Regions from separate parts of the Pseudomonas sp. AC172 genome, predicted to be linked through region 2. Evidence: predicted binding sites of a transcription regulator. Region 2 holds the regulator's gene; the other holds the start of a gene.

Region 1 (4,210 bases), 2.1 Mb from region 2:
ACAAGATGCTCCAGCGTCGAGGCGATAAAGTCCCGGCTCAGGCGTCGTTGTTGCAAGTGCCGGAGGGCGAGAAAGGTCCACTGCTCGAAGGCATCTACCGAACTCGTCTGAAAACCCAGCCGCCGGCCGAATGGAAGGACCTGGGCAAGGAAGAACGCACGGCGAAGATGCGCGAAGGAGTGATCCAGTTCTGGAGTGGCAGCGATGTGTTGCTGCGTCAGTTGGGTCAGGACCGTGCCAGCAGCATCAAGGATTATCTGGTCGATAAAGGCCAACTGGCAGACGACCGCGTGTACTTCATCGACGCCAATCTTGGCGAGGCCGAGAGCGATGGCCGCGTGGTGACACAAATGCATCTGGATGCCGAGTGATGAAACTGCAGTGGCTGGCCTTGCTCGCAATGACGCTCGCGGCCAGTCACGCCTCGGCGTCCGATACGCTGCGCTGTGGTAGCCAGTTGATCAGTCTCGGCGACCGTTCAAGCGAGGTGCTGCAGAAATGCGGTGAACCGGTCAGCCGGGATTTACTCGGCTACAAGCGCAGCGCCAATCGACGCGAAGAGTTTCAGGTCGAGGAATGGACCTACGGCCCGAACAACGGCATGTATCAATACCTGCGCTTCGACGGCAATCGCCTGCGGCAGATCACCAGCAAACGCGGCAACTAGAGCAACTCACTTATCCCATGTGGGAGCGAGCCTGCTCGCTTCCACAATTGTTTTGTGTAGCCCCTGAAATAGAACAGGCCCCGACACAAGTGGCGGGGCCTGCAATGGTCACATCCGTGTGACCGTTCGCATGAACTCTAAAGTTGCGGCAGACGTATTGCTCGGCCCGTCTGTCGCGCCTTCTCCCGGTCCAGGCGAGAAGTCATGCCTTACTCGGCTTTCAGGCCGTCAGCGGAGACCGCTTTGACGCCTTTGATTTTCTTGGTGATGTTAACGGCTGTGGTTTTCTGAGCTTCGGTGATAGCTACAGTCGACGACAGCGACACAACGCCTTTGTTGGTTTCTACTTTGATGTCAGTGCCTGGAATGCCTTTTTCGGTAACCAGGTCGCTTTTGACTTTGGTGGTGATCCAGGTATCGGAAGTAGTTTCTTTAGCCTTGGTCATTTCACCGGCGGCCAGAGTCATTGGAGCCTGGGTGGCCTGAGTGGTTTGTGCGAAAGCGCCGGTCATGGTCAGGGTCAGCGCGGTAGCAGCAGCGGCAGTGATAGCGAACTTCTTCATACGAGTAACTCCTGTTTTTCTGGAAAGTCTGCTGGTTGTCTTGTCAGCAGGGTTACCGAGGTAGTTGCGAACGCTGTGCCAACTTTTAAATTTTCAAAATACCCTTATAAATCAACAAGTTGCGATTAATGGAAATTCCCGAAATCATGCAAATTGCATGACTTGTGCATTCTTCACATGCAAGTTGCGGTTTTTGGAAAAGTTCCTAAGGCGCTGAAATTATTGAAAGTTTTGTGAAGTATCGCGCAATGAAAAATGCCCCGCAGAGCGGGGCATTCCGGTCAGCACAGCACGGCTCAGGTACCGCTTGCAGTACAGCCCTTAGGCGAATAGTCCGGAGCAACGGTGGTACCGCAGGTCCATACACCCGCACCGGTCCCCGACGAACGAGTCAGGGTGATGGTTTTGCTCAGCACCGGGCCAGGGGCATTGAGCAGTGTACAAGTGATGGTCCCGGCGCCCGTGGACGCAGTACCGGATGCAGCCAGCGTGCAGTTGGATGTCGCCGCAGTCGCACTGCCCGCCACCAATGTCAGCGTCGGATCGGTGCCTTGATTGATGGTGTCTTCGAACGGCACCTTCAGCGCACTGATCTCCGCCAACCCCGCCGTCACCTTCGACCGCGCCTGATATTTGGAATACTGCGGCAAGGCGATGGTCGCCAGAATCCCGATAATCGCCACCACGATCAGCAGTTCGATCAGAGTAAAACCTTGTTGTTTTTTCATAGAAACGCTCCATGCATGAGTCGAAATCTCATGATCTGAAAGGGGTGCAGCATAGGCCATGCCAATCCCTTCCAGGCCCCGGCCATTGGGCGCGAAACCTGCGCAGCGCCATTTCCTACAACCTGCAACCGCACTATCTGACACTTTTTGTCACCTGCACCGGCCGTGTTTGGCGCTGTCACTTGACTAGGCTATAAGTCATGAACTGCAAGTGTGCGGAATTCCCATGAATGACATCGCTCTGAGCGGTCTGGCCAAGCAATTGGTGCAGGCTGAACTGCTGACAGAAAAAAGTGCCCAGCAAGCCTGGCAACAGGCCCAGCGTAATCGCTTGTCGCTGGTCAGTTATCTGGTGCAGAACAAACTGGTCAAGAGCTGGCAAGTGGCCGAGATTGCCAGCGAGCATTTCGGCATGGCGTTCCTCGATCTCAACTGCCTCGACAAGGAAACCCAGCCCAAGGGCCTGGTCAGCGAAAAACTTGTGCGTCAACACCATGCCCTGCCCTTGTGGCGACGTGGCAACAAGCTGTTCGTCGGCATCTCCGACCCGAGCAACCATCAAGCGATCAACGACATTCAGTTCAGCACCGGGCTGAGTACCGAAGCCATTCTGGTCGAGGACGACAAACTCACCGATGCCATCGAAAAGTTCTTCGACACCCACGCCAGTGGTCTGGAAGACATGGCCGATGTCGATCTCGACGGCCTCGATGTCGAATCCGTCGACGACAGCAAGCAGGACGCCATCGGCGGGCTCGACGCCGACGATGCGCCGGTGGTGCGTTTCGTTCACAAGATGCTGCTCGACGCGATCAAGAGTGGCTCTTCCGACTTGCACTTCGAGCCTTACGAGAAAAACTACCGGGTTCGGGTGCGCACCGACGGCATCCTGCGTGAGGTGGCCAAGCCACCGATTCAACTGGCCGGGCGCATCGCTGCGCGCCTGAAAGTCATGGCCAGCCTCGATATCTCGGAACGGCGCAAACCGCAGGACGGGCGGATCAAGATGCGCCTGTCAAAGAACAAATCGATCGATTTCCGCGTCAACACCTTGCCGACCCTGTGGGGCGAAAAAGTGGTGATCCGGATCCTCGACCCGTCCAGCGCACAGATCGGCATCGACGCGCTCGGCTATGAGCCGGTGCAGAAAGACTTGTACATGGCCGCGCTCAAGCAGCCACAGGGGATGATTCTGGTCACCGGGCCCACCGGTTCGGGTAAAACCGTGTCGCTGTACACCGGCCTGAATATCCTCAACACCGTCGACATCAACATCTCCACCGCCGAAGACCCGGTGGAGATCAACATGGAAGGCATCAATCAGGTCAACGTCAATCCCAAACAGGGACTCGACTTTGCCCAGGCGCTGCGCTCGTTTCTGCGCCAGGACCCGGACGTGATCATGGTCGGCGAGATTCGTGATCTGGAAACTGCAGAGATTGCGATCAAGGCTGCGCAGACCGGTCACCTGGTGCTCTCGACCCTGCACACCAACAGCGCCGCGGAAACCCTGACCCGTCTGCACAACATGGGCATTCCCGGCTTCAACATTGCCACCTCGGTCAGCCTGATCATCGCCCAGCGTCTGGCGCGCAAGCTCTGCGGCCATTGCAAGAAACCCATCGAGATCCCACGCGAAACCTTGATCAAGGAGGGTTTCCCCGAGGAACGCATCGGCCATTTCACGATCTACGAGCCGGTCGGTTGCGATCACTGCAACGGCGGCTATAAAGGACGCGTGGGGATATATGAAGTGGTGAAAAACACACCGGAGCTGCAACGCTTGATCATGGCCGAAGGCAACTCGCTGGAAATCGACCTGCAGATGCGCCGCGACGGCTTCGACGACCTGCGCACCTCCGGGCTGCACAAGGCCATGCAAGGCATCACCAGCCTTGAAGAAATCAACCGGGTCACCAAGGACTGAACATGGCGGTCAAGGCAGCGAAAATCAGTATTTATGCCTGGGAAGGCACGGACAGGAAAGGCAGCAAAGTCACCGGTGAACTAAGCGGACAGAACCCGGCACTGATCAAGGCACAACTGCGTAAACAGGGGATCAATCCCGGCAAGGTGCGCAAAAAATCCGCTTCGTTGCTGAGCTTTGGCAAACGCATCAAGGCCCAGGACATCGCCCTGTTCACCCGGCAGATGGCGACCATGATGAAGGCCGGCGTACCGCTGCTGCAATCGTTCGACATCATTGGCGAAGGCTTTGAAAACCCGGCCATGCGCAAGCTGGTGGACGAGGT
Region 2 (4,210 bases):
GAACTGATCGATTCGGTACGCGTTGCGCGCACCGATGAAAAGAAGCGTGACATCCTGATCACGTCCACGCGCATGACCGTGTTCCCGCAGCAGGAATATGCGCAGACCGAGCAACCCGTTAGAATCGACGGCGCTGGCGGTGTATCGACTGGCGTTGGAATGAAAGCGTACCTGAAGGAAAGCAGGATACACCTGCTATCGAACGTAAGAGGACAGTATGAGGCTCGTTAAAACCCTCCCTATTTTGCTCAGTCTGGGCGCAGCACTGGGAAGCGTGAGCGCCTGGGCTCTGCCGAACGATCAGCAGCAACCTATCCGCATTCAAGCCGACGACGCCCAACTGGACGACAAAAACGGCATCGCCACCTATAAAGGTGATGTGATCATCACCCAGGGTTCGATGATCGTTAAAGGCAACACGGTGACCATCACCCGCACTCCGGCCGGCGATATCGACGTCGTTACGTCGGTGGGCAACCTTGCCTACTTCGAACAACTGCAGACCGCTGGCGACACCAAGCCTGTACAGGGCTGGGGCGTGACGATCCAGTACCACGCCGCGCAAAACCGCGTTGTGCTGATCGACAAGGCCAAGGTTGTCGACAAGGACAACAACACGACTCAAGGCGAGAAAATCGTCTATGACACCGTGAAGAAACTCGCCAGCGCCGGTCGCGCTACCGGCAGCAAGGTCACCGAGGCGCGTCCGCGCATCGACATGGTGATCCAGCCGAAGAAGAAAACCGACGAGAAAACCCAGTAATGGCAACTCTGAAAGCTCAGCACCTGGCCAAGGCCTATAAAAGCCGCCAGGTCGTGCGTGATGTCAGCCTGTCGATCGACAGCGGCCAGATCGTCGGCCTGCTCGGCCCGAACGGTGCCGGCAAGACGACCTGCTTCTACATGATCGTCGGCCTGGTGCAGGCCGATCAGGGCCGCGTACTGATCGATGACCTGGACGTCAGCCACCAGCCAATGCACGGCCGTGCAAAAGCCGGCATCGGCTATCTGCCGCAAGAAGCGTCGATCTTCCGCAAACTGTCGGTGGCAGACAACATCATGGCCATCCTCGAGACCCGTCAGGAACTCGACAAGGCCGGACGCCGCAAAGAGCTGGAAAGCCTGCTGCAGGAATTCCACATCAGCCACATCCGCGACAACCTCGGTATGAGCCTGTCCGGTGGTGAACGTCGCCGCGTGGAAATCGCTCGCGCGCTGGCAACGGCACCGAAATTCATCCTGCTCGACGAACCGTTTGCCGGTGTCGACCCGATTTCGGTCGGCGACATCAAGCAGATCATCCACCACCTCAAGGCCAAAGGCATCGGTGTATTGATCACCGACCACAACGTCCGTGAGACGCTGGATATCTGCGAAACCGCTTACATCGTCAACGATGGCCAGTTGATTGCCGAGGGCGATGCAGAAACCATCCTGGCCAACGATCTGGTCAAGGAAGTGTATCTGGGCCACGAGTTCCGCCTGTAAGCGCAACAGTGCCCGGTGCGCCGCCCGGGCGCTGTATCGATTCAAGCAGGATTTAATACGCTTTAATTGTTACAGCGCTCTAGGCAAACACTTCAGTTTCAGGCATATAATTTGCTTAAGTTTGGCGCTCCGGCGCCCTGTAGTGGATGGCGCATAGCGCCGGCGAATAAGGTGTTAAGCCCCTGCCATGAAACCATCGCTAGTCTTGAGAATGGGCCAGCAGCTGACGATGACACCGCAGCTGCAACAGGCCATCCGCCTGCTCCAATTGTCGACCCTGGATCTGCAACAGGAAATCCAGGAGGCTCTGGAATCCAATCCGATGCTCGAACGCCAGGAAGAAGGCGAGGACTTCGACAATTCCGACCCCATGGCCGACAACGCCGAACAGAAGCCCAACACCGAGATCCAGGAGCCCTCGTATCAGGAAACCGCACCGACGGTGGACAACCTCGAGGACGGCGAATGGAACGAGCGCATCCCCAACGAGCTTCCGGTCGACACGGCCTGGGAAGACGTCTACCAGACCAGCGCCAGCAGCCTGCCCAGCAGCGACGATGACGAGTGGGACTTCACCACACGCACGTCCGCCGGCGAGAGCCTGCAAAGCCACCTGCTGTGGCAACTGAACCTTGCACCGATGTCCGACACCGATCGCCTGATTGCCGTCACTTTGATCGATTGCATCAACAATCAGGGCTACCTGGACGAAACCCTCGAAGAGATCCTTGAGGCGTTCGATCCGGAGCTGGACATTGAGCTGGACGAAATCGAAGCCGTCCTGCACCGCATCCAGCAGTTTGAACCGGCCGGCATCGGCGCGCGCAATCTCGGCGAGTGCCTGCTGCTGCAATTGCGCCAGTTGCCTGCCAAGACTCCATGGCTGGCAGAAGCGAAACGCTTGGTCAGCGATTACATCGATCTGCTCGGCAGCCGCGACTACAGCCAGTTGATGCGGCGCATGAAGCTCAAGGAAGACGAACTGCGCCAGGTCATCGAGCTGGTGCAAAGCCTCAATCCCCGTCCGGGCTCACAGATCGAGTCCACTGAAGCCGAATACGTCGTCCCTGACGTGATCGTGCGCAAGGACAACGAACGCTGGCTTGTCGAGTTGAACCAGGAGTCGGTACCACGCCTGCGCGTCAACGCCCAGTACGCTGGTTTCGTTCGCCGCGCCGACACCAGCGCCGACAACACTTTCATGCGCAATCAGTTGCAGGAGGCTCGCTGGTTCATCAAGAGCCTGCAGAGCCGCAACGAAACCCTGATGAAAGTTGCCACCCAGATCGTCGAGCATCAGCGCGGTTTTCTGGAGTACGGCGACGAAGCGATGAAGCCGTTGGTCCTGCATGACATCGCCGAAGCGGTCGGCATGCACGAATCGACGATTTCACGGGTGACCACGCAGAAATTCATGCATACCCCGCGCGGTATTTATGAGCTGAAATACTTTTTCTCCAGCCACGTCAGCACTTCCGAAGGCGGCGAATGCTCGTCCACGGCGATCCGCGCGATCATCAAAAAACTGGTTGCCGCGGAAAATCAGAAAAAGCCGTTGAGTGACAGCAAGATCGCTGGTTTACTGGAGGCACAAGGCATTCAGGTGGCTCGCCGCACCGTCGCCAAGTACCGCGAATCCCTCGGGATCGCGCCTTCGAGCGAACGCAAGCGGTTGATGTAAGCCACGTTACAGCGTTCCAGTGGCAGGCTATCCAGCCTGCCGCTTTATGCACTGGCAACGAAGGAGAAGCTGTATGCAAGTCAACATCAGTGGACACCAACTGGAAGTGACCCAACCTCTGCGTTCCTATATCGAGGAAAAGCTCCAACGACTGGAGCGACATTTCGACAAGATCACCAACGTGCAAGTCACGATGTGCGTCGAAAAGCTGAAGCAGAAAATCGAAGCCACCTTGCATATTCCCGGCAGCGAAGTGGTCGCCAACGCAGAAGATACTGATATGTATGCTGCGATCGACTCACTGACCGACAAGCTGGATCGCCAACTCAAAAAGCATAAGGAAAAGACCCAGAGCCTCCTCCAGGGCGCGACCGGTCGATAACCCCCCATTCCATGATCCGACTTGAAAATATCCTGACCCCCGGCCGTTCCCTTGTGAACGTGCCGGGCGGCAGTAAGAAGAAAGCCCTCGAACAAATTGCCAACCTGATCGCCCGCGAAGTGCCGGATCTGGAGATGCAAGATGTCTTCGAGGCGTTGATTGCCCGTGAAAAACTCGGTTCCACCGGTTTTGGCAACGGCATCGCCATTCCTCACTGCCGTCTCAAGGGGTGCCAGTCGCCTATCAGCGCCTTGATGCACCTTGATACGCCAATCGATTTCGACGCCATCGATGGCGCTCCGGTTGACCTGCTGTTCGTATTGCTGGTCCCGGAAGCCGCCACCGATGCACACCTGGAGTTACTGCGCCAGATCGCCAGCATGCTCGACCGCAAGGATGTGCGCGATAAACTGCGTAACGCCAAGAGCAACGAAGCCTTGTATCAGGTTGTCCTGGACGAGCAGAACGGGCACTAATCATGCGCTTGATCATCGTCAGCGGCCGTTCCGGCTCGGGTAAAAGTACGGCTCTGGATGTCCTTGAAGACAACGGCTATTACTGCATCGACAACCTGCCCGCAGGCTTGCTGCCGGAACTGGCCGAACGCGCGCTGATTCACACTGAGCTGGCGCAACCGCTGGTGGCCGTATCGATCGATG

Evidence for each region. The regulator sigma-54, encoded in region 2, starts transcription at its own class of promoters, with help from an activator protein. The targets are predictions, from matches to a motif close to ANTGGCATNNANNTTGCTNT.
Region 1: the regulator sigma-54 is predicted to act here: its motif matches at 2,005-2,024, upstream of ACZ0A4_RS19445 (pilin).

What each region holds. Positions count from the first base shown of each region.
Region 1 is NZ_OZ409868.1:4,320,799-4,325,008, forward strand. Features, by position in the region: gene ACZ0A4_RS19430 (DUF748 domain-containing protein) at 1-371, shown strand, start outside; gene ACZ0A4_RS19435 (DUF2845 domain-containing protein) at 371-667, shown strand; gene ACZ0A4_RS19440 (BON domain-containing protein) at 877-1,230, opposite strand; gene ACZ0A4_RS19445 (pilin) at 1,527-1,958, opposite strand; gene pilB (type IV-A pilus assembly ATPase PilB) at 2,185-3,885, shown strand; gene ACZ0A4_RS19455 (type II secretion system F family protein) at 3,888-4,210, shown strand, end outside.
Region 2 is NZ_OZ409868.1:6,373,445-6,377,654, reverse strand. Features, by position in the region: gene lptC (LPS export ABC transporter periplasmic protein LptC) at 1-231, shown strand, start outside; gene lptA (lipopolysaccharide transport periplasmic protein LptA) at 218-763, shown strand; gene lptB (LPS export ABC transporter ATP-binding protein) at 763-1,488, shown strand; gene ACZ0A4_RS28640 (RNA polymerase factor sigma-54) at 1,676-3,169, shown strand; gene hpf (ribosome hibernation-promoting factor, HPF/YfiA family) at 3,243-3,551, shown strand; gene ptsN (PTS IIA-like nitrogen regulatory protein PtsN) at 3,563-4,027, shown strand; gene rapZ (RNase adapter RapZ) at 4,030-4,210, shown strand, end outside.